One region of the Ideonella sp. FW305-24 genome, then DNA from elsewhere that is predicted to be linked to it. Evidence: predicted binding sites of a transcription regulator. Region 1 holds the regulator's gene; each other region holds the start of a gene.
What was found. Region 1 encodes HrcA, which represses chaperone genes, less so after heat shock. Its sites were predicted from a motif close to TTAGCACTCNNNNNNNNNGAGTGCTAA; they were not measured.

Region 1 (7,171 bases):
CTCGCACCAGCGGTTGGCCACCCAGCCGGCATCGTCCAGCCGGCGCGGGGTTTGGGCCAGCGCCGGCACCGGCGGCTGCATGGCCTCCAGCGCGTCCAGCGCGCGGCCCAGCGCGGCGGCGGCTTCGGCGAATCGATCGCCCGGCGGTGTGGGCAGGTCATCGTCCAGCCAGGCCACCTGCGGCGCCACCCACAGGCCTTGCTGCTGCACCGCATCGCCCAGCAGCTTGAAACGCGGGCCGCCTTCGCACCAGATCTTCAGCAGGTTGGTGCCTTCGGCCTCGGCCGCCTGCAGCCGTGCCAGCACGCCCACGGGCTCGAAGCGCACCGGCTGCCCGGCCTGACTTGGCTGGAGCACTTCGCTGCCCTGGCTGAGGCCCACCACGCCAAAGCCGGTGCCCTCGCGCAGGCAGCGGCTGATCAGGTCCAGGTAACGGGCCTCGAAGATCTTCAGGGCCAGCCGGCCCCCGGGAAACAGCACGGACTGCAGCGGGAACAGCGGCAGGTCCTGGGTCGGAAAAGGCATTGGTTCTGTTTTGGCGCTTCTCAGCTGCGCGCGTCAAGTTCACGGTGGCGCTTGAGCGTGGCCACCTGGTCGGCGAAACGCTGCGCCAGCGTCTCGACAAAAAACACCGAGCGGTGCTGGCCGCCGGTGCAGCCAATGGCCACCGTCAGGTAGCTGCGCTGGTCCTGCTCGAAGGCCGGCAGCCAGCGCCGCACAAAGGCCTCGATCTGGCTCATCATCTCCAGCACTTCGGGCTGCTCGCGCAGGTAGGCCGCCACCGGCGCGTCCTGGCCGGTCAGCGGCCGCAGCTCGCGCAGGTAAAACGGGTTGGGCAGCACGCGCACGTCGAACACCAGGTCGGCGTCCAGCGGCACGCCGTGCTTGAAGGCAAAGGACTGGAACACCAGCGTCAGCCGGCTGCTGGTCGCGCCCACCAGGTCGCGCACCCACAGCCGCAGCTGGGCCGGGCGCAGCTCGCTGGTGTCCAGCACGGTGGACTGCTCGCGCAGGTCGGCCAGCAGGTTGCGCTCCAGCTCGATCGCGTCGACCAGCGCACGGTGGGGGTCGTCACCGCCTTCCAGCGGCTTGCTCAGCGGGTGCGGCCGGCGGGTCTCGGAAAAGCGCTTCACCAGGGCCGTTGTGTGCGAATTCAGGAATACGCTGCGCACCCGCACGCCTTCGGCTTTCAGTGCCGACAGTGTGGGCAGCAGCACCGGCAGCGAATTGGCTGAACGCACGTCGACCGCAATCGCCATGCGCCGCACGCCATGGCCACGCTCGACGCGGATGAAGTCGCGCAGCAGCTCGGGCGGCAGGTTGTCCACGCAGAAGTAGCCGGCGTCTTCCAGCGCATGCAGCGCGACCGACTTGCCAGAGCCCGAGATGCCGGTGACCAGCACCACCTCGCGCTCTTCCAATGCCGGTGGCATGACCGGCACCGGCACCACATCGTCCTCGGACGGGTCGGGCAAATCGTTCATGGCCATCTCAGCGGGAGCGCGCCGCGCGCGGTGCCGCCTCGACCACCGCCTGGTTGATCAGCTCCTGCGCATGCGCCAGGCTGGTGCCGGACTGCTTGTCGCCACCCAGCATGCGCGCCACTTCGGCCACCCGTGCCTCGCCGCTCACGGGCGTGACCTGGCTGTGCGTCCTGCCCTGGCGCGTGGCCTTGGCGACGACGAAGTGCTGGTCCGCGCATGCTGCCACCTGCGGCAGGTGGGTCACTGCCAGCACCTGCACGCTTTGGCCCAGCTGCTTCATCAGCCGGCCCACCGCATCGGCCACCGTACCGCCCACGCCGGAGTCGATCTCGTCGAAGATCAGCGTGCCGGGGTTCAGGTCCGTCGCGGCGGCCTTGGGCGCGCTGCCGCGGCGCTGCGCCGTGGTCACCGCAATGGCCAGCGCCAGCCGCGAAAGCTCGCCGCCCGAGGCCACCTTGGCCAGCGGCCGCGGCGCGCTGCCTGCGTGGCCGGCGACCAGGAATTCCACCGTCTCCAGGCCGTAAGCCTGCGGCGTGTCCTGCGGCTGCAGCGCCACCTCGAACTTGCCGCCGGCCATGCCCAGCTGCTGCATGGCCGCCGTCACGCGCTGGCCCAGCGGCCCGGCGGCCTGCTGGCGGGCGCGGCTCAGCGTGCTGGCCTGTTCGCGCCATTGCTGCTCGGCCTGCTGCACACGCTGTTCCAGGCCTTGCAGGTCGGCTGCGGCTTCCAGCTGTGCCAGCGCCGCGCGCCATTCCTCGCGCAGTGCGGGCAGGTCTTCGGGCTGGCGGCGAAAGCGCCGGGCCAGGCCCATCCAGGCCGAGATCCTGCTGTCCAGCTCGCCCAGTCGCGAAGGGTCCAGCTCGGCGCGGCCCAGGTAGGCCTGCAAGGTGTGCGTGGCGTCGTCCAGCTGCACGCTGGCGCTGTGCAGCCCTTCGATCACCGGCGCCAGCCGCTCGTCATAGTCGCTGACGGCTTCCAGCGCATTCAACGCCTTGCCCAGCAGCCGTGCGGCACTGGCCTCGTCTTCCTCCAGCCACTGGCCGGCCTGGTGCGCAGCCTCGATCAGCGCTTGGCCGTGCGCCAGCCGCTGGTGCTCATGGTTCAGCTCCGGCCACTCGGTCTCGCCGGGCGAGAGCTTGTCCAGCTCGCCGAGCTGCCACTGCAGGCGTTCGCGTTCGTCCTCGCGCTCGCCCTGGTGTTCGCGGGCTTGCGCCAGTGCGTCGGCCGCGGCTTTCCAGGCGGCGTAGGCGCGGGCGACAGGCGTGGTGTCGGCGCCGGCCTGCTGGTCCAGCAGCGCGCGCACCGAGGCGGGCTTGGTCAGGCCCTGCCAGGCGTGCTGGCCGTGGATGTCCACCAGGTGCTCGGCCACTTCGCGCAGCTGGCTGGCGGTGGCCGGGCTGCCGTTGATGAAGCCGCGGCTCTTGCCCTGGGCGTCCACCACGCGGCGCAGCAGCAGGTCGTCGTCCTGCTCGAAGCCGGCTTCGTCCAGCCAGGCGGTGAGCGAGGCGGGTGAGTCGAAGCCGGCGGTGATTTCGGCGCGCGAAGCGCCTTCGCGCACCATCTGGCTCTCGGCCCGGGCGCCCAGCGCGAGCTGCAGCGCGTCGATCAGGATGGACTTGCCGGCGCCGGTCTCGCCGGTCAGCACGGAAAAACCACCATCGAACGCGAGGTCCAGCTCGCTGACGATCACGAAATCCTTCAGGGTCAGGTGCTTGAGCATGATCAGACCGTGCCTTCGTACCAGCGCAGCTTGCGGCGCAGCGTGGCGTAGTAGCTCCAGCCACGCGGGTGCAAGAAGCGCACCATCTGCGACGAGCGGCGCATGCGCACCTGGTCACCGTGCAGCAGGCTGGCCAGGCTTTGCATGTCGAAGCTGGCGCTGGCGTCCCGCCCGGCCACGATGGTGATGGTCACTTCCTGAGAGTCCGGCAGCACGATGGGTCGGTTCGACAAGGTGTGCGAGGCAATCGGCACCAGCACCCAGCCGCCAATGGACGGATGCAGGATGGGCCCGCCGGCCGACAGCGAATAGGCGGTGGAACCGGTGGGCGATGCCAGGATCAGGCCATCGGCCCGCATGTTGGCGACGAAGTCGCTGCCCACGTCCACCCGCAGCTCGACCATGCTGGAGGTGGCACCTCGGCTCACCACCACGTCGTTCAGCGCCAGGCCTTCGAAGATGGTCGCGCCGTCGCGCCACACGGCGCCTTCGATCATCGCGCGCCGCTCTTCTTCGTAGTCGCCCTGGATGATGGGGCCCAGTGCCTCGGCCCAGTCGCTCAGGCGCACGTCGGTGATGAAGCCCAGCCGCCCCTGGTTGATGCCGACCAGCGGCAGGTTGTGCGCTGCCAGTTCGCGGGCAATGCCCAGCATGGTGCCGTCGCCGCCCACCACCACCGCAATGTCGCACTGCGCGCCGATCTCGGCCGGGCTCAAGGCGGTGTGTTCGGTCCAGTCGGTGTTGTGCGCGGTCTCGTGGTCGATCGAGACTTCCAAGCCCTGGCGCCCCAGGAAGTCGGCAATGGCTTCGAGCATCGGTCGGATGCCCTGGGCCTGATACTTGCCTATCAGCGCGGCGTGGCGAAAACGGGTTGGCATGGTGCGAAGAATTACACCACACGCCCTTCTGTGAGACCCCCTGGGCTGCCCTCGTTGGCGCCCTGCACAAGTGCATGTCCGTACAATGAAAAACATGCTCGACGATCGCGCCCGATCACTGCTGAAAACCCTGGTTGAACGCTACATTGCCGACGGGCAGCCCGTGGGCTCGCGCACGCTCTCCAAAGCCTCAGGTCTGGAGCTGTCGCCCGCGACCATCCGCAACGTCATGTCCGACCTGGAAGACGCCGGCCTGATCATCAGCCCGCACACCTCTGCCGGCCGCATTCCCACCGCCCGCGGCTACCGGCTGTTTGTCGACACCATGCTGACTGCCCGCCCGCTGGACCTGGCCGGTAGCGCCTCCGAATTTGCCGCCGCCCGCGGCCAGCTGCAGCCGGACCAGCCGCAGCGCGTGATCGCCCAGGCCGCGCAGCTGCTGTCCAACCTGTCGAGCTTCGTCGGCGTGGTCACCGCGCCGCGCAAGGCCAGCGTGTTCCGCCACGTCGAGTTCATGCGCCTGGGCGACAAGCGCGTGCTGGTGATCCTGGTCGCACCGGACGGTGACGTGCAGAACCGCGTGCTGTTCACCGCGCACGACTACAGCCAGGGCGAACTGATAGAGGCCACCAACTTCCTCAACGCCCACTACGCAAACCTCAGTCTGGAGGAAGTGCGCGAGCGGTTGCAAGGCGAGGTCGAGGTGTTGCGCGGCGAGATTGGCGTGCTGATGCATGCGGCAGTGAAGGCAGGCTCCGAGGCGCTGGCCGAAAACGAGGACCAGGTCATCGTCAGCGGCGAGCGCAACCTGCTGGGTGTGCAGGACTTCGGCCACGACATGGGCTCGCTGCGCAAGCTGTTCGACTTGTTCGAGCAGAAGACCCAGCTGATGCGCTTGCTGGACACCTCCAGCCGCGCCGAAGGCGTGCGCATCTACATCGGCGGCGAGAGCCGGGTGGTGCCGTACGAAGAGCTGTCGGTGGTCTCCGCGCCGTACGAGGTCGACGGCCACGTCGTCGGCACGCTGGGCGTGATCGGCCCCACCCGCATGGCCTACGACCGCATGATCCAGATCGTCGACATCACGTCCAAGCTGGTCGGCAACGCCCTGAGCCAGCGCTGAACAGCCAGCACTGAGCAAGACGGCGCAGCCATGTTGCTGCGCACTTACCGGCGCCACAAGCGCGCTTGACACAAGGCTTCCAGCATCGCGGCCTGCGCTGTTCGGCGCTGTCCCGTCCTGCTCTGCTGAAGTCCTTGCTGTGAACCTTTCTGGAATGACGCGGCCCGCGTGCCTGCGCGCCTGGTCGTGCCTGCTGGCCGCTTGCCTCCTCGCTGGCGCCGCCGCCTCGCATGCCGCGTCCACCAACCGCGCCTCGTCCAAAGTGGCCGCACATGCGGGCGGTGCCACGCTGAACTTCCCAGACATCGAAGTGGAGGCCGCCGCCCGCGTGATGGCCGACCTGCTGAACCGGCCCATCCTGGTGGACCCGCGCGTCAAGGGCAGGCTCACGCTCTACACCGAGCAGCCTGTCAGCCAGGCCCAGGCCTTGTCCATCTTCGTGGCCGGCCTGCGTGGCCTGAGCCTGGCCATCATCGAGTCCAACGGCATGCTGAAGATCCTTCCCGAGGCCGATGCCAAGCTGCAGAGCGGCACCGTCTCCGTGGAAGGTGCGTCGCGCGCCGGCGACACGGTGCAGACGCAGATCTTCCGCCCCACCTACGAAAGCGCCGCCAACCTGCTGCCGGTGCTGCGCCCGCTGATCACCGCGAACAACACCATCAACGTCAGCGCCGGCAACAACGCGCTGGTCATCACCGACTACGCCAGCAACCTGCAGCGCCTGGGCCAGATCATCACCGCACTGGACCAGCCCAGCGCCACCGACGTCGAAGTCATCCCGCTGCAGCACGCGCTGGCGGTGGACATGGCCGTGCTGGTGCAGCGACTGAGCGAAGAGGCTGGCGGTTCATCATCCGCCAGTCCAACCCCCGGCCCGCAAGCCCAGCGCAGCAACGCCAGCGCGGGCGGGGGCAGCGCCGGTTCCGCATCCATCGTCGCCGACAGCCGCATCAACGCCTTGCTGGTCCGTGCCGCCAACCCCGCCCGCCTGGCCGCCATCCGCGCGCTCGTCGCCCGGCTGGACCAGCCCGGTGCCGCAGGCCTGGCCGGCAGCAACGTGCACGTCATCTACCTGCAGCACGCCGAAGCCACGCGCCTGGCCACCGTGCTGCGCGCCGCCTTCAGCAGCGACGCGACCGGGCAGGGCGCCACCAGCAGTGGCGGCGCCTCGTCCCAGTCGCGCAGCAGCGGCCCCAGCAGCAGTGGCTCGTCCAGCCTGAACGCCAGCACGCCATCGAGCACCAGCTCAAGCAGCGGCGGCAGCACCAGCACGGCCGCCACCACGCCGCTCAGCAGCACCGCCGCACCGGCCACCGGCGGCAACATCCAGGCCGATCCGGCCACCAACTCGCTGATCGTCACCGCACCCGAGCCGCTGTTCCGCCAGCTGCGCGCCGTCGTCGAGCAGCTGGACACGCGCCGCGCCCAGCTCTATGTCGAATCGCTGGTCGTCGAGGTGGACGCCAGCAAGGCCATGGACGTGGGCATCCAGTGGAAGCAGATCTTCAACATCGCCGCCACCACGACGGACATCACGCTGGCCACCGTCGCACAGGCCATCCAGTCCACCTCCGGCACCAACATCCTGTCCACCGCCAACCTGATCACGCTGGACAACGAAGAAGCCAAGATCGTCGTCGGCCAGAACGTGCCTTTCGTCACCGGCTCGTACACGTCCACCACCAGCTCCAGCCCGTTCCAGACCATTGAGCGCAAGGACGTGGGCCTCACGCTGCGCATCCGCCCGCAGATCGGCCCGAACGGCGCCATCCGCCTGACCATCCTGCAGGAATCCTCGTCCGTCTCCAGCACCACCACGCCTGGCACCACCAACGCCGGCCCGGCCACCAACAAGCGCTCCATCGAATCGACGGTCATGGTCAACGACGGAAAGATCATCGTGCTTGGCGGTCTGATCGAAGACACGTACACCAGCGACGCCGACCAATGGCCAGTCCTCGGCGAC
Region 2 (7,171 bases), on a different contig from region 1:
ATGAACATGGCGCATTGGACCGGGCCCGCATGCGCCAGCTGGCCTTTGGCCAGGCCCCGGAAGCGCTGCAAGCCAAGCAGACGCTTGAGCACATCCTGCACCCATTGATCCAGGCCGAGACGGCACGCCAGGCCGCACAGGCAGAACCTGGCCAGCCACTGGTGTTCGACGTGCCGCTGCTGGCCGAGTCGGCCCATTGGCGTGGCCGGGTGGACAAGGTGCTGGTCATCGACTGCAGCGAGGCGACACAGGTCCGACGCGTCATGGCCCGCTCCGGCTGGCCTGCGCAGGAGGTGCAGCGCGTGATCGCGCTGCAGGCCACGCGGGCAGAGCGCCGCGCCATCGCCGATGCCGTGATCCTCAACGACGGGCTGAGCCTCGCGCAGTTGCAGGCCGAGCTGGACGCGCTCTGGCAGCAAGGTTTTTTCGGTCCGGCCGCTGCGCCCGGGGTGTGAAACAATCGCCGCCAGCCAACCGCCCGGAAAGCGCCTTTTGGTCCTCTACGAATACCCGTTCAACGAAAGCATCCGCACGATGCTGCGGCTCGAACACCTGTTCGGCCGACTGAACACCCTGGTGCCGCGTGACGAAGCGGTCGACCATCATTTCTCCCTGGTCACGCTGTTCGAGATCATGGACGTGGCCTCGCGGGCCGACCTGAAATCCGACCTGCTCAAGGAACTGGAGCGCCACAAGGCGCAGTTGCAAAGTTATCGCGGCAACCCGCATGTGTCGGAAGCCGCGCTGGACGAAGTCGTGGCTCGCATCGACCATGCCTTCAACGGCCTGAACCAGTTCGCGGGCAAGGCTGGGCAAGCGCTGACCACCAACGAGTGGCTGATGAGCATCCGCAGCCGCATCAGCATTCCTGGTGGCACCTGCGAGTTCGACCTGCCGGCCTACTTCGCCTGGCAGCAGCACAGCCCCGATCGGCGCCGCGCCGACCTCGCCCAGTGGCTCAGCCACCTGTGGCCGCTGGGCGAAGCGCTGCACGTGCTGCTGGGCCTGCTGCGGGACGCCGGCATGCCGCACAAGGTCGTGGCCCAGGGCGGCCAGTACCAGCAAACCCTGCCCCAGGGCCGCACCTACCAGTTGCTGCGAGTGCGGCTGGACGACGGGGTGGACCTGGTGCCAGAGATCAGCGGCCACCGCCTGATGGTCTCGGTGCGGCTGATGCGGGCCGACGCCGAGGGCCGCCTGCGCCCCGCCGCGCAGGACACCGCGTTTGAACTCTCGCTCTGCGCCTGAGTCCCATCGCTTCGTCATTCGTTTCCGCCTCGCCCTTGCACTTGCAAGCACCGCCAGCGCCTGCCGTGAACCAGCCCAAATCCAGCCCCCCATCCTCCGTTGCCGCCAAGGCCATCGAGGTCAACTGCCCGGCCTGCGGCGAGCGCACGCTGTATTCGCCTGCGAACGCCTTCCGGCCCTTCTGCAGCGCCCGCTGCCAGGGCCATGATTTCGGCGCCTGGGCCAATGAAGGCTACCGGGTGCCGACCAAGCCCAGCAGCGAAGAGCCGGAGCCCTGAGCCGGCTACGGACCGCCCTCAGGCCGGTTTTCGTCACACCCGGGCACTCGCCTGCTCTTGAAACCCGGCAGACGGTGCCTATAATGGGATTAGCACTCAACCAAGTCGAGTGCTAACAGTTCTGGCGTCGGCCTTCCTGGCCGGCGTTCCTGAGCACCTGATGTGATGCAGCGCCCTTTGCCGGTGTTGCCTTCCTCGCTCAAAGCCACTGCATTTAGGAGATGCCATGAAACTTCGTCCGTTGCACGATCGCGTGATCGTCAAGCGCCTGGAACAAGAAACCAAGACCGCCTCCGGCATCGTCATCCCTGACAACGCCGCCGAGAAGCCTGATCAAGGCGAAGTCCTGGCCGTTGGCCCGGGCAAGCGCAACGACAAGGGCGACTTCATCGTCCTGAACGTCAAGGTCGGTGACCGCGTGCTGTTCGGCAAGTACTCTGGCCAGTCGGTCAAGGTCGACGGCGAAGAGCTGATGGTCATGCGCGAAGAAGACCTGTTTGCGGTCGTCGAGAAGTAATCCTTCTCCCTCTGCACACACCTCTTACTGAACTGAATTCGGAGAATACAAATGGCAGCAAAAGACGTGATCTTTGGCTCTGATGCCCGCACCCGCATGGTTGAAGGCGTGAACATCCTGGCCAATGCGGTCAAGGTCACGCTGGGCCCCAAGGGCCGCAACGTGGTCCTGGAGCGCTCCTTCGGCGCCCCCACCGTCACCAAGGACGGTGTCTCGGTGGCCAAGGAAATCGAGCTGAAGGACAAGCTGCAGAACATGGGCGCGCAGATGGTCAAGGAAGTTGCTTCCAAGACCTCCGACAACGCCGGTGACGGCACCACCACCGCCACCGTGCTGGCGCAAGCCATCGTGCGCGAAGGCATGAAGTACGTGGCCGCCGGCATGAACCCGATGGACCTGAAGCGCGGCATCGACAAGGCGGTCACCGCCCTGGTCGCCCAGCTGAAGGCAGCCTCCAAGGCCACCACGACCTCCAAGGAAATCGCGCAAGTCGGCACCATCTCGGCCAACAGCGATTCCGAAGTCGGCCGCATCATCGCTGAAGCGATGGACAAGGTCGGCAAGGAAGGCGTCATCACCGTCGAAGACGGCAAGTCGCTGGACAGCGAACTCGACGTCGTCGAAGGCATGCAGTTCGACCGCGGCTACCTGTCGCCCTACTTCATCAACAACCCGGAAAAGCAAGCCGCACTGCTGGACAACCCGTTTGTCCTGCTGTTCGACAAGAAGATCTCGAACATCCGCGATCTGCTGCCGACCCTGGAACAAGTGGCCAAGGCTGGCCGTCCGCTGCTGATCATCGCTGAAGAAGTCGATGGCGAAGCGCTGGCGACCCTGGTGGTCAACACCATCCGCGGCATCCTGAAGGTCGTCGCCGTCAAGGCCCCGGGCTTTGGCGACCGTCGCAAGGCCATGCTGGAAGACATCGCCATCCTGACCGGTGGCAAGGTCATCGCCGAAGAAGTCGGCCTGTCACTCGAGAAGGTCACGCTGGCCGACCTGGGCCAGGCCAAGCGCGTCGAAGTGGGCAAGGAAAACACCATCATCATCGATGGCGCTGGTGCCGCTGCCGACATCGAAGCCCGCGTCAAGCAAGTGCGCGTGCAGATCGAAGAAGCTTCGAGCGACTACGACCGTGAAAAGCTGCAAGAACGCGTGGCCAAGCTGGCCGGCGGTGTTGCCGTCATCAAGGTCGGTGCTGCCACCGAAGTCGAGATGAAGGAAAAGAAGGCCCGCGTCGAAGACGCGCTGCACGCGACCCGTGCCGCCGTTGAAGAAGGCATCGTCGCCGGTGGCGGCGTGGCCCTGCTGCGCGCCCGCCAGACGGCAGGCACCATCAAGGGTGACAACGCTGACCAGGACGCCGGCATCAAGCTGATCCTGAAGGCGATCGAAGCCCCGCTGCGCGAAATCGTGTCGAACGCCGGTGGCGAACCCAGCGTGGTGATCAACGCCGTGTTGGCTGGCAGTGGCAATCACGGCTTCAATGCCGCGAACGACACCTATGGCGACATGATCGAGATGGGCATCCTGGACCCGACCAAGGTGACCCGGACCGCGCTGCAAAACGCCGCTTCGGTCGCTTCGCTGATGCTGACCACCGAATGCATGGTTGCCGAAGCCCCGAAGGACGACGCGCCTTCGATGCCCGGCGGCGGCATGGGTGGCATGGGCGGCATGGGCATGGACATGTAAGCTGTCCTGCCTGAGCGTCCCCGCTCTCGCAAGCATGCAAGGCCACCTTCGGGTGGCCTTTTTTGTTGTGTCGCCGCACCCGGTGCCGCCCGGACACACGGCGCACCACGCCACAATCCGCCGCATGACGCGTGCGCTGTTGTCCCTGCTGTTGCCCTTGGTCGGAGTGATTGGCGCCTCGTCTGCAGCCCTCGCCGCAGCGCAGGCAGTGCAGCCCGAGCCAACGCGCAGCGCCAGCACTGCAAGCGGCTCGCCGGGCACACCGGCCGAAGCCCGAACGCTGGCCCAGGGCGTGCCGGCGGCCCAAGCCCCCGCCGCCCCGCCGCGGCTGCGCATCGGCCTGGTGCTTTCGGGCGGCGGCGCGCGCGGACTGGCGCACGTTGGTGTGCTGAAGGCGCTGGAGCGCGCGCAGGTGCCCATCGACGCCATTGCCGGGACCTCGATGGGCGCCGTGGTCGGCGGGCTGTATGCCAGCGGCATGCCGGCCGAGACCATCGAAGCCGAGTTCAAGAAGGTCAACTGGAGCCGGCTGTTCGCCCAGCGCGTGGGCCGCCAGCAGCTCTCCCAGCGGCGCAAGGAAGAGGACTTCGACCTCTCGACTGCCATCGAGCTGGGCTACCGCGACGGTGAATTCCGCGCGCCGCAGGGCGCCGTCTCCAGCCGCGGCCTGGAAACCCTGCTGCGCCGCTACACCTTGCCGGTGCGCGCGGTGCAGGACTTCGACCAGCTGCCCATCCCGTTCCGCGCAGTCGCCACCGACATGGAAACCGGCGCGCTGGTCATCCTGGACCAGGGTGACCTGGCGATGGCGCTGCGCGCCAGCATGAGCGTGCCCGGCCTGTTCCCGCCCAGCGAAGTGGAAGGCCGCGTGCTGGGCGATGGCGGCCTGGTCAACAACCTGCCGGTCGACGTGGTGCGGGCGATGGGCGTGGACGTTGTGATCGCCGTCAACATCGGCACGCCGCTGGCCGGCCGCGAAACGCTGAACTCGGCCATCGGCCTCACAGCGCAGATGATCAACATCCTGACCGAGCAGAACGTGCACCGCAGCCTGGCCACGCTGGGCAAGCAGGACCTGCTGATCGCGCCGGACCTGGGCAAGCTGAGCTCGGGCGACTTCGACAGCGCAAAGGCGCTGATCACACTGGGCGACGGCGCCACCGAAGCGCTGGCCGAATCGCTGCGGGCCCTCGCGCTGCCGGCCGACCAGTATGCCGACTGGCGCGCGCACCGCAGCCCCGCTGCGCAGCCGCCCAGCACCCTGCAGTTCGTCGCCTTCGAAGGCACCACCGCCACCAACCCGCAGCGCCTTGAGCCCCAGCTTCAGTCGCACCAGGGCGAGGCCTTCGACCCGCAAAAGGCCGAGGCCGACACCCAGTACCTGGCCGCCAGCGGCGACTATGTGCGCGCCGACTACCGGCTGGTGCACAGCAACGAGCGCGGCGACGGCCTGGTCTTCGACCTCGAAGACAAGCCCTGGGGCCCGAACTACCTGAACATCGGCCTGGACCTGTCGACCGACTTCGATGGCCGCAGTGCCTTCAACGTCAAGGTCAGCCACAACCGCCACTGGCTCACCGACAACGGCACCGAATGGCGCAACCGGCTGCAGATCGGCGAGGTGCCACAGGTGTCCACCGAGCTGTACCACCCACTGAAATGGACGCTGGGCCTGTCGAACGACTGGTTCGTGGCCGCCTCGGCCAGCGCCGAGCGCCGCAACCTCTCGCTGTTCGAAGACAACGGCGGCGAGAAGATCGGCGAAGTGCAGCGTTCGGTGGCGCGTGCCGGGCTGGACCTGGGCCAGCCCTGGGGCAGCCTGGGCGAGTTGCGCCTCGGGCTGGACTACCGCGTCGGCCGCAACCAGCTGCTGCTGCGCAACGACCTGGCTGACACGCTCTACACACCCGAGGCCTGGCAGGAAGCCGGCCTGCGGCTGCGGGTGGTGATGGACCAGCTGGACTTCGCCAACTTCCCGCAGCGCGGCTACCGCGCCGAGGCCGAGGCCTTTGTCGGCAAGCGGCATGACGACGGCACGCGCAAGCTGCTGCGCCTGGAAACCCAGGCCACCACGGCCAGCACTTGGGGCAACCAGACGCTGAACCTGCACCTGATGGCGCGCGGCTCCAACGAGGACCGGCTGTCGCCGGTCGGCCGCTATTCGCTGGGCGGCTTCCAGCAGCTCTCGGGCTACCAGGTCGGCCAGCTGACCGGCAACGTGGTGCTGCTCGGCCGCCTGGGCTGGTACATGCGGCTGGCCGAAACGCCGGTGTTCGCCCGCGGATTTTTCGTCGGCGCTTCGCTGGAAACCGGCAACGCCTGGCTGGACACCCGCGAGATGCGCAAAGGCGGCCTGCGTCAGGGCGGCAGCCTGTACCTGGGTGCCGACACCGGCCTGGGGCCGATGTACCTGGGCCTCACCTGGGCGCCCCGGGGCGAGGCAGGCTTGGTGCTGTTTGTCGGCCGGCCCTAGACATCGAGCACCCGGTCCCGCGGGTACGCGGGACCACCCGCCTAGCAGGTTGGCGCAGCCGCCTGGGGCAGCCGGCGCCGGCTGCTTGGCTCAGGCCCCGTCGGACGGCGGCGCCGGTTCGGCGGTCGTTTCGGCTGCGGTGCTGGATGCATCGGTCTCGTCAATGGCATCCGCATCCGCATCGCCCGCCGGATGCATCCACCCATGCAGCGTCTCGGCCAGGTCGTGCAGGCCGATGTGCTTGGGCGCCGAGAACAGCAGGATGCCGACGTCCGACGCGTCGGTCACGACCGAGGCCAACGCGTCCTGCACCTTCGCCAGCGAAGCCTGCTGCTCCTTGCGGTTGAGCTTGTCGGCCTTGGTCAGGACCACCAGCAGCTTCACCGCACCGTTCACGACACGCGGCGAGATGAAATTCAGCAGCCTTTCGTCCAGCGGCGTCAGCCCCAGCCGGCTGTCGACCAGCAGCACCACGCCGGTCAAGTTGCGCCGCACCTCCAGGTAGTCGGCCATCACCCGCTGCCAGCGGACCTTGGCCTCCCGGTTCACCGTTGCGTAGCCGTAGCCCGGCAAGTCGGCCAGGTAGGCGTCGGGTTCGTCCTTGGGGCCGAGCGCAAACAGGTTGATGTGCTGGGTACGGCCCGGGGTTTTGGATGCGAAGGCCAATTGCCGTCGCTGTGCCAGGGCATTGATCGAAGTCGACTTGCCGGCATTGCTGCGGCCGACGAAGGCGATTTCGCCCAGGTCGCCCTGTGGCAACTGGTCAAGCTGGCTGGCGGTGGTCAGGAAGCGGGCGCTGTGGGCCCATGCCAGTGCAGCGAGGGCTTCCGCACTGGGCGGCTTCGCGTCTTTGCGGAGGGAAGCAGTCATGGAGCATTGTAAGATTCATTGGTTTTGTTGCCGGGCGTCATGCCTGGAACCTGCACGAAGAATCAAAATCCGAGACAACCCAAACCCGAG
Region 3 (7,171 bases), on a different contig from region 1:
GGCGGGCGGCGTCCTGGCGCTGCTGGTGCTGCAGATCGCGCTGGGCGGCTGGGTGAGCACCAACTACGCCGTCGTGGCATGCCAGGGCTTTCCGCAGTGCAACGGCCAGTGGTGGCCGCAGGCCGATTTCCACCAGGGCTTCACGCTGCTGCGCGAACTGGGCCGGTCCGGCCATGGCGGTTACCTGGCGCTGGACGCGCTGGTGGCCATCCATTGGGTGCACCGGCTGGTGGCGGCGCTGCTGGGCGTGGCCATGCTGGCGCTCATCGTGGCCTTGTGGCGCCGGGGTGGCGAAGCCCGCGGCTACGCGCAAGCCTTGCTGGCCTTGCTGGCGCTGCAGCTGGCCAGCGGCATTGGCAACGTGGTCTTGCAGTGGCCGCTGTTGGGGGCATTGGCCCACAGTGCCGGCGCGGCTGCACTGTTGGCGACAATGGTGGGCTTGCTCGCCCGCGCCAGGTTGGCGCGAGTGCAGCAGGTGTCATCTTCTCCGGCCGCTGCCGCGTCGCGCGGCCCTGCCTTGTCCACATGAGTCCGCCCATGGCCGCCGCGCCCGCTGTTTCGTCTCCCGCCCCGATGTCCAAATGGGCCCAGTACCGGGCGCTGACCAAGCCGCGCGTGGTGCAGCTGATCGTCTTCTGCGCCGTCATCGGCATGCTGCTGGCCAGCCCTGGCATCCCGCCCTGGCGGGTGCTGGTGGCTGGCACGCTGGGCATCTGGCTGGTGGCGGGTGCGGCGGCGGCGTTCAACTGCCTGATCGAGGCCAAGATCGACCAGCGCATGAAGCGCACCGCCTGGCGGCCGACCGCCAAGGGCGAGCTGGCGCCGCGCGACACCTTGCTGTTCTCGGGCGTGCTGTGCCTGGCCGGCTGCCTCATGTTGTGGATCTGGGTCAACCCGCTGACGACCTGGCTGACGCTGGCCACCTTCGTCGGCTACGCCGTCATCTACACCGTGGTGCTGAAGCCGCGCACGCCGCAGAACATCGTCATCGGCGGCGCATCGGGCGCGATGCCGCCGGTGCTGGGCTGGGCAGCGGTGCGGGGCGACGCCGGGCCGGAAGCCTGGCTGCTGTGCCTGATCATCTTCCTGTGGACTCCGCCGCACTTCTGGGCGCTGGCGCTGTACCGCGCCGACGACTACCGACGCTCCGGCCTGCCGATGCTGCCGGTGACCCACGGCGCCGAGCTGACGCGGCTGCATGTGTTCCTCTACACCATCGTGCTGCTGGCCGGCACGCTGATGCCGTTTGTCTACGGCATGAGCGGCTGGATCTACCTGGCCAGCGCGCTGGTGCTGGGCTTCTGGTTCATTGCCTACGGTTTCCGGCTGTGGCGCAATTACTCCGACGCGCTGGCCCGCCGCACCTTCTTCTTCTCCATCCTTTACCTGGCGCTGCTGTTCGCCGCGCTGCTGGTGGACCACTACCTGAGTCCGCTGCTGGCCGGCTTGCGCTGAGCCGGCTGCGTCGCAACCCGATGTCCGTTCGATGAACCCTCAAGCAACTGCCTGGTCCCGCCGCCACTGGCTGGCGGCGACCGCCGCGCTGGCGCTGGCCGCCTGCGACCGCCCAGGCCCCACCGCCGGCTTCAAAGGCGTGGACATCACCGGCGCCGAGTACGCCAGCGGCCTCAGCCTGCAGGACGTGGACGGCCAGCCGCGCACGCTGGCCCAGTACAAGGGCAAGGTGCTGGTGGTGTTCTTCGGCTACACGCAATGCCCGGACGTCTGCCCGACGACGATGGGCGAGCTGGCGGCAGTCAAGCAGCAGCTTGGCGAGCAGGGCAAGGACGTGCTGCCGATCTTCGTCACGCTGGACCCGGAGCGCGACACCGGCCCGGTGCTGAAGGCCTACATGGCCAACTTCGGGCCGGACTTCATCGCGCTGCGCGGCACGCCGGAGCAGACGCTGGCGGCAGCCAAGGGCTTCAAGGTGTTTTTCGCGAAGGTGCCTGGCAAGACCGAAAGCAGCTACACGCTGGACCACACCGCCGGCTCCTACCTGTTCGACCGCCAGGGCAGGGTGCGGGTGTTCACCCGCTATGGCGGCGGGCCGGACGTGCTGGCGCAGGACCTGAAGCAGTTGCTGGCCGAAGGCTGAGGCCGGCTGGCCCTACAACGAAAACGGCTCCCGAGGGAGCTGTTTTGCATCGCAGGGCGGAAGCGTTCAGGCCGCTTCCAGCGCCTTGCGCATCTTCTTCATCGCCGCCACTTCGATCTGGCGGATGCGCTCTGCGCTGACGCCGTAGTCGGCCGCCAGCTCATGCAGCGTCATGCCGCCGGAGCTGTCGTCGTTGACCTTCAGCCAGCGTTCCTCGACGATGCGGCGGCTGCGGGGGTCGAGCTGGTCCAGCGCATGGGCAATGCCGTCGCTGCCCAGCCAGTCGCGGCCACGTGCTTCCAGCACCCGGGTCGGCTCCTGCGTGTCGTCGGCCAGGTAGGCGATGGGGGCGAAGGTTTCCTCGCCTTCGTCGCCCTGCGGCTCGAAAGCCACGTCGCCACCCGACAGCCGGGTTTCCATCTCGACGACCTCTTCCGGCTTGACGTTCAAGTCGCGGGCCATGGTCGCCACTTCGTCAGGCGTCAGCGTCGCGCGGAAACTCTGGTCGCCAGACTTGCTCTTCAGCGTCTGCTTCATCGAACGCAGGTTGAAGAACAGCTTGCGCTGGGCCTTGGTCGTCGCGACCTTGACCATGCGCCAGTTCTTCAGGATGTACTCGTGGATCTCGGCCTTGATCCAGTGCAGCGCGTAGCTGACCAAGCGCACGCCTTGTTCCGGGTCAAAGCGGCGCACCGCCTTCATCAGGCCGACGTTGCCTTCCTGGATCAGGTCGCCTTGCGGCAGGCCGTAACCCAGGTACTGGCGCGAGACCGACACGACCAGGCGCAGGTGCGACAGCACCAATCGGCCGGCGGCCTGTACGTCGTCCTTGTCGCGCAACTGGCGCGCGAACTCACCTTCTTCTTCCGGCGTGAGCAGCGGAATGCGGTTGACCGCGGTGATGTAGGCATCCAGGTTGCCGATCGGCGGCACCAGGGCCCACGGATCACGCAAGGCCAGGGCGTTGGTGGAGGTCATGGTCATGTGGTGGTGGACTCGTGTGCCAGGAAATTGGTTCCGCGGATATTAGCACTCCCTCCGGTTGAGTGCTAAGGCGGGTCATGTGGGGTCGCGTGGGTTCGAGTTCCAGGGTTTTTGCTCCCCTAGAAAGAAGGGTGAAAAGGTCGTAAAAATCTCTGGGAGAACTCTTGAAGAAAATATGACAGATGGCTAAAGTCAGTTCACGGTGCCGGGTGTGGTGATGGATTGCACGCCGGCAATGAGCTTGTGGGCCAGCAGCGCGCCGGCCTGCGTGTGGATGGATTGAGTCTGAACATAGAGGGGTTGGAGATGTTGATGAGCAAGTCCTTGCCGGCTGCCGGCGTGATCGCTGCGGCCATCGCCGCGTTGCTGCCTTCGCTGGCGCAGGCCCAAACCGCCACCGCGGTGCAGATCTGCGAATGCCTGGTGACCGACCTGTCCACCGATGGCCAGTCCGCCACCGGCCAGATGTACGGCACCTACGAGACCTTCCACTGGAACGCCAGCACCGGCCTGACCCTGCTGGGCCGCAACATGGCCACCGAGATCGGCATTCCGCCGCCTGGCCTTCCTGCCATTTCCGGTGATGGCAAGAAGGTGGCGGCCACGGTGATGAACGACGCCAACACCTACGGCACCCAAGCGGTGTGGACCGCGGAAAAAGGCTGGACCGTGCTGAAGCCGCTGCCGGCCGATGGCGGCGTGATGGACACCGACGACGGTTCGGTCTGGGGCATGTCGCGCGACGGCAAAGTCATCACCGGCCTGTACTGGCGCCCGAACCAGAGCGGTGGCAGCGCACATGGCAGCGTCTGGAAGGCCAAGGTCGGCATGGTCGGCATGCCGACGGCTGGCGGCTCGGCTCGCATCGACGATGCCAACAAGGACGGCAGCGTGCTGGCCGGCTGGGAAGAAGACCCCAACACCGGCAGCCGCCTGCCGGCCGTGTGGGTGAACGGCGAGCGCACCTGGCTGGACCTGAACTACGGCGAAGCCGAGGCAGTGAACGGTGACGGTGACATCCTGGTCGGCCAGGCGCCGGACCCGGAAACCGGCATCCCGGCGGCCGCCCGCTGGAAGTGGAACGGCAAGAAGTGGGAGACCAAGATCCTGGGCATCCTGCCCAACAGCGATTGGGGCGGCATGGCCTATGCCAATGCGCTGTCCGACGATGGCAAGCTGGTCGGCGGCCTGGCCCGCACCACCTTCACGCCGGCCACCAGCGGCTTCCTCTGGACCAAGGCCACCGGCCTGGTCCTGGCGGCCGACTTCCTGAAGACCCATGGCTACTCGTCCAGGGGCTACAACCTGACCAACGTGATCGCCATCACGCCCAAGGGCGACAAGCTGGTCATCGTCGAAGTCATGAAGCGCTCGCCGTACACCCAGCGCAGCATGTTGATCACGCTGCCGGACGCGGCCATCGCGCCTTGAGTCCAGCATCCGCTCGCGGTCCTCGTGACCGATGCGGGTGTTTTTCGGGCCTGCCGCAGCGGCAGGCCCGTCTTTGCTGGCGCCGTCGCCGGGGTCACTTCACCGATACTCGGGACCACCTAGTCCCGCACCGCTGGCCGCTGTTTCGATGTCTTCCCTCGCGCTTTCCCCGCTGTCCTCGTCGGATGCCACGGCCGCTGAGCCTGCCGACCTGCCGGCCCGTGGCACGTCGCCGGTGACGGCCGTTGCGACTGCGCTGCGAGCCGCGTTGACGCCCTTGATCGCCGAGCTCGCCGGCATGCCGCCGCGGCCGATCCGGCTGATGCGCAGCGCTGGACTGGACAAGAGCCTGGCCAGCCGGCTGGTGCAGGCCACGCGCGCCGAGTCCGACGCCGAATTCCTGCACCGCCTGCCATCGCCCACCGGGCTGCGCATGCTGATCGACGGTGCCCAGGGCCATGCCGACGAGGCGCTGGTCAGCCCGCTGGCCGCAGCCATCGACGCCTTCCAGTCGCTGCTGGACCGGCTGCCCGGTGGTCGCCAGGGACTGGATGCCCAACTCGGCGCCAACGAGGAAGACGTGCGCGCCCGCCGTGAGCACATGGCCCGCCAGGCCTCGTTCAAGGCCGTGTCCTTTCTGTTCGGCCACTACGCCGAGACCGTCAGCACCGCCTTGTTCATCGTGCCGAGCCCGGACGGCCGGCACCTCGATTTCATCGAAGTGCATCGCCGCATCGGCCTGCAGCGGGTCACACCCGGCACTGCGGTGCCGCTGCTGAGCCTGCATGTGCAGGACGAGGTCGCGCCCGATGGTGAAGAGCCGCGCATGCGCAGCCTGGCAGGTAGGCCCGGCACCGACGACGCGGCCGATTTCATCCTCGCCGAAGCCAGCGGCCAGCCGCTGCCGGCGCTGCAGCTGGAACGTGAAGGGCGCATCAACACCTTCGTGCTGCCCGGCGACAGCGCTGCCATCCCCAGTCCGCTGACCACCGCCTTCCGCGCCGACCGCGGGCACCAGCTGGACGATGCCGCCAGCAGCCAGATCCTGCGCATCTACATGCTGCACACCCCGTGCCACCGCCTGGTGCGCGACGTCTTCATGGCCGAAAGCCTATGGCCGCGGGCCCGCCCGCGCATCACCTTCTTCCTGCCCGGCCCCACCGGCGTGCCGCTGGCGCCACCGGACCCGACCCATCGGCACTACCGGCAACTCAACCTCAGCGCCACCATCGACCCGCTGCCGCACGGCATGCCCGACGACGGCAAGCCCTGGGCGCTGGCCGGCGTGCCGGACCACCAGGACACGCTGGCCCTGGCGCTGCAGCGCGCAGGCTTGTCTGGCCAACGCTTCCGCGGCTGGCGCTGCGAGATGGCCTACCCGGTGCCGCTGATCGAGATGCAGATCGTGATCGACAACATCGATCCGGCCGCCAGCGCTGCGAGCTAGAAGCTCAGGTCTTCCGGCAGCGCATAGCGGAAGCGCTTGGGATCGAACGCCAGCTCCCAGGTCTTCTGCGGCCGCTGTTCGCCATTGACCAATCCGCCGCCCGTGACGCTGAAGCTCAACAAGCCCTTGGCCGGCACCGGGCCGGCGCGGTAGGTCCAGCGGGCGTGGCTGCAGCGCCGCTGTTCTTCGGCTGCGGCCGTTTCCTCGTCGTCCACCTTGCCGTCGGCTTCGGTGACCGCTGTGCCGGCCTGGCCTGCCGTGGGTTCGCATGCGCTGCCAGGGCCGTCTGCCAGCGAGGCCGGGAAGCGGACCAGCTCGGCGATGTCGACCTCGTGCGGCGCCATCACCACCTGCCAGGTCGCCGCCGGCTTGTCCGCCGCCTTGGCGTCGTAGTGCGTGGTCAGCACCCAGCCCCAGGTCTTGGCGCCCAGCGCCATGAACTTCACGTCCTGCGGCTGCAATGGCCTGGCACCTTGCTCCTGCCGCAGTGGCGTGCTGACCTCCAGCAGCGAACCGTCGCGCTTGGCCATGTTGCCCTTGACCTGGAACAGCCCGGTCAGCGTCGGCTCCGCCTGGGTGGGCCGCAGCGGCGTGCCGGCGGCGACGAAATACAGCTCGTCGTCACCTTGCGCGCCGTCTTCCGGCCCCACCTTGGCCTGCTGCACCACCTGCATCAGGTAGTGCACCTGCTGCGGCCCGGTCCACAGCCAGCCCTTTTGCTCCGCAGAGTAGGCACCATAGTTGCGCTGCATCACCGCTTCGATGACTTCGTCGGCCTCGATGCGGATGGGCACATGGTGGCGCTGCGTCTGCACCCAGAAAGCCGTGCCCGCAGCCGCCAGCGCCGCAACGCCCAGCAGCGCATGCGTCAGCCAGCCAGGCCGCTTGCGCCGCGGCGCCGCCGGGCTTGGCGTCAGCCGGGAGTCTTGCGAAGAATCCAGTGAGCTGGAGTCGTAGTCGTCTATCGGCATGGCTGCCCATTGTGGCTGCATTGGCCGGGCCAGTTTTCAGGCGGCCTTGGAGCGTGCAGCGAGCCGACTGACAATCTCTGAGAGAACTCTTGTAGATTTTTTGCCGTTTCATTAGTTTCGTTACATTGCGCGTTGGCGCGCTGCGTCCGGCAGTTCTAGATGCGGCAGATCAAGGTTGGGGCTGACCCGGAGTCGGCTTGTCTTTTCGAAGGTGTGAAAGATGAATACACGCAAGTTCAT

Region 2: a site for HrcA is predicted at 1,616-1,642, ahead of groES (co-chaperone GroES). Genes of this name have one in related genera too.
Region 3: a site for HrcA is predicted at 3,125-3,151, ahead of rpoH (RNA polymerase sigma factor RpoH). Genes of this name have one in related genera too.

Annotation. Positions count from the first base shown of each region.
Region 1 is NZ_JBYTAI010000002.1:79,625-86,795, reverse strand. Features, by position in the region: gene AC3WR5_RS06105 (LON peptidase substrate-binding domain-containing protein) at 1-525, opposite strand, end outside; gene rapZ (RNase adapter RapZ) at 546-1,433, opposite strand; gene recN (DNA repair protein RecN) at 1,492-3,204, opposite strand; gene AC3WR5_RS06090 (NAD kinase) at 3,207-4,082, opposite strand; gene hrcA (heat-inducible transcriptional repressor HrcA) at 4,177-5,205, shown strand; gene AC3WR5_RS06080 (secretin GspD/PilQ domain-containing protein) at 5,345-7,171, shown strand, end outside.
Region 2 is NZ_JBYTAI010000005.1:158,656-165,826, forward strand. Features, by position in the region: gene coaE (dephospho-CoA kinase) at 1-455, shown strand, start outside; gene zapD (cell division protein ZapD) at 493-1,248, shown strand; gene AC3WR5_RS15385 (DNA gyrase inhibitor YacG) at 1,314-1,526, shown strand; gene groES (co-chaperone GroES) at 1,753-2,043, shown strand; gene groL (chaperonin GroEL) at 2,095-3,738, shown strand; gene AC3WR5_RS15400 (patatin-like phospholipase family protein) at 3,863-6,211, shown strand; gene yihA (ribosome biogenesis GTP-binding protein YihA/YsxC) at 6,302-7,081, opposite strand.
Region 3 is NZ_JBYTAI010000005.1:34,978-42,148, reverse strand. Features, by position in the region: gene AC3WR5_RS14800 (COX15/CtaA family protein) at 1-529, shown strand, start outside; gene cyoE (heme o synthase) at 526-1,455, shown strand; gene AC3WR5_RS14790 (SCO family protein) at 1,487-2,098, shown strand; gene rpoH (RNA polymerase sigma factor RpoH) at 2,165-3,082, opposite strand; gene AC3WR5_RS14780 (hypothetical protein) at 3,395-4,513, shown strand; gene AC3WR5_RS14775 (hypothetical protein) at 4,662-5,960, shown strand; gene AC3WR5_RS14770 (hypothetical protein) at 5,957-6,931, opposite strand; gene AC3WR5_RS14765 (hypothetical protein) at 7,152-7,171, shown strand, end outside.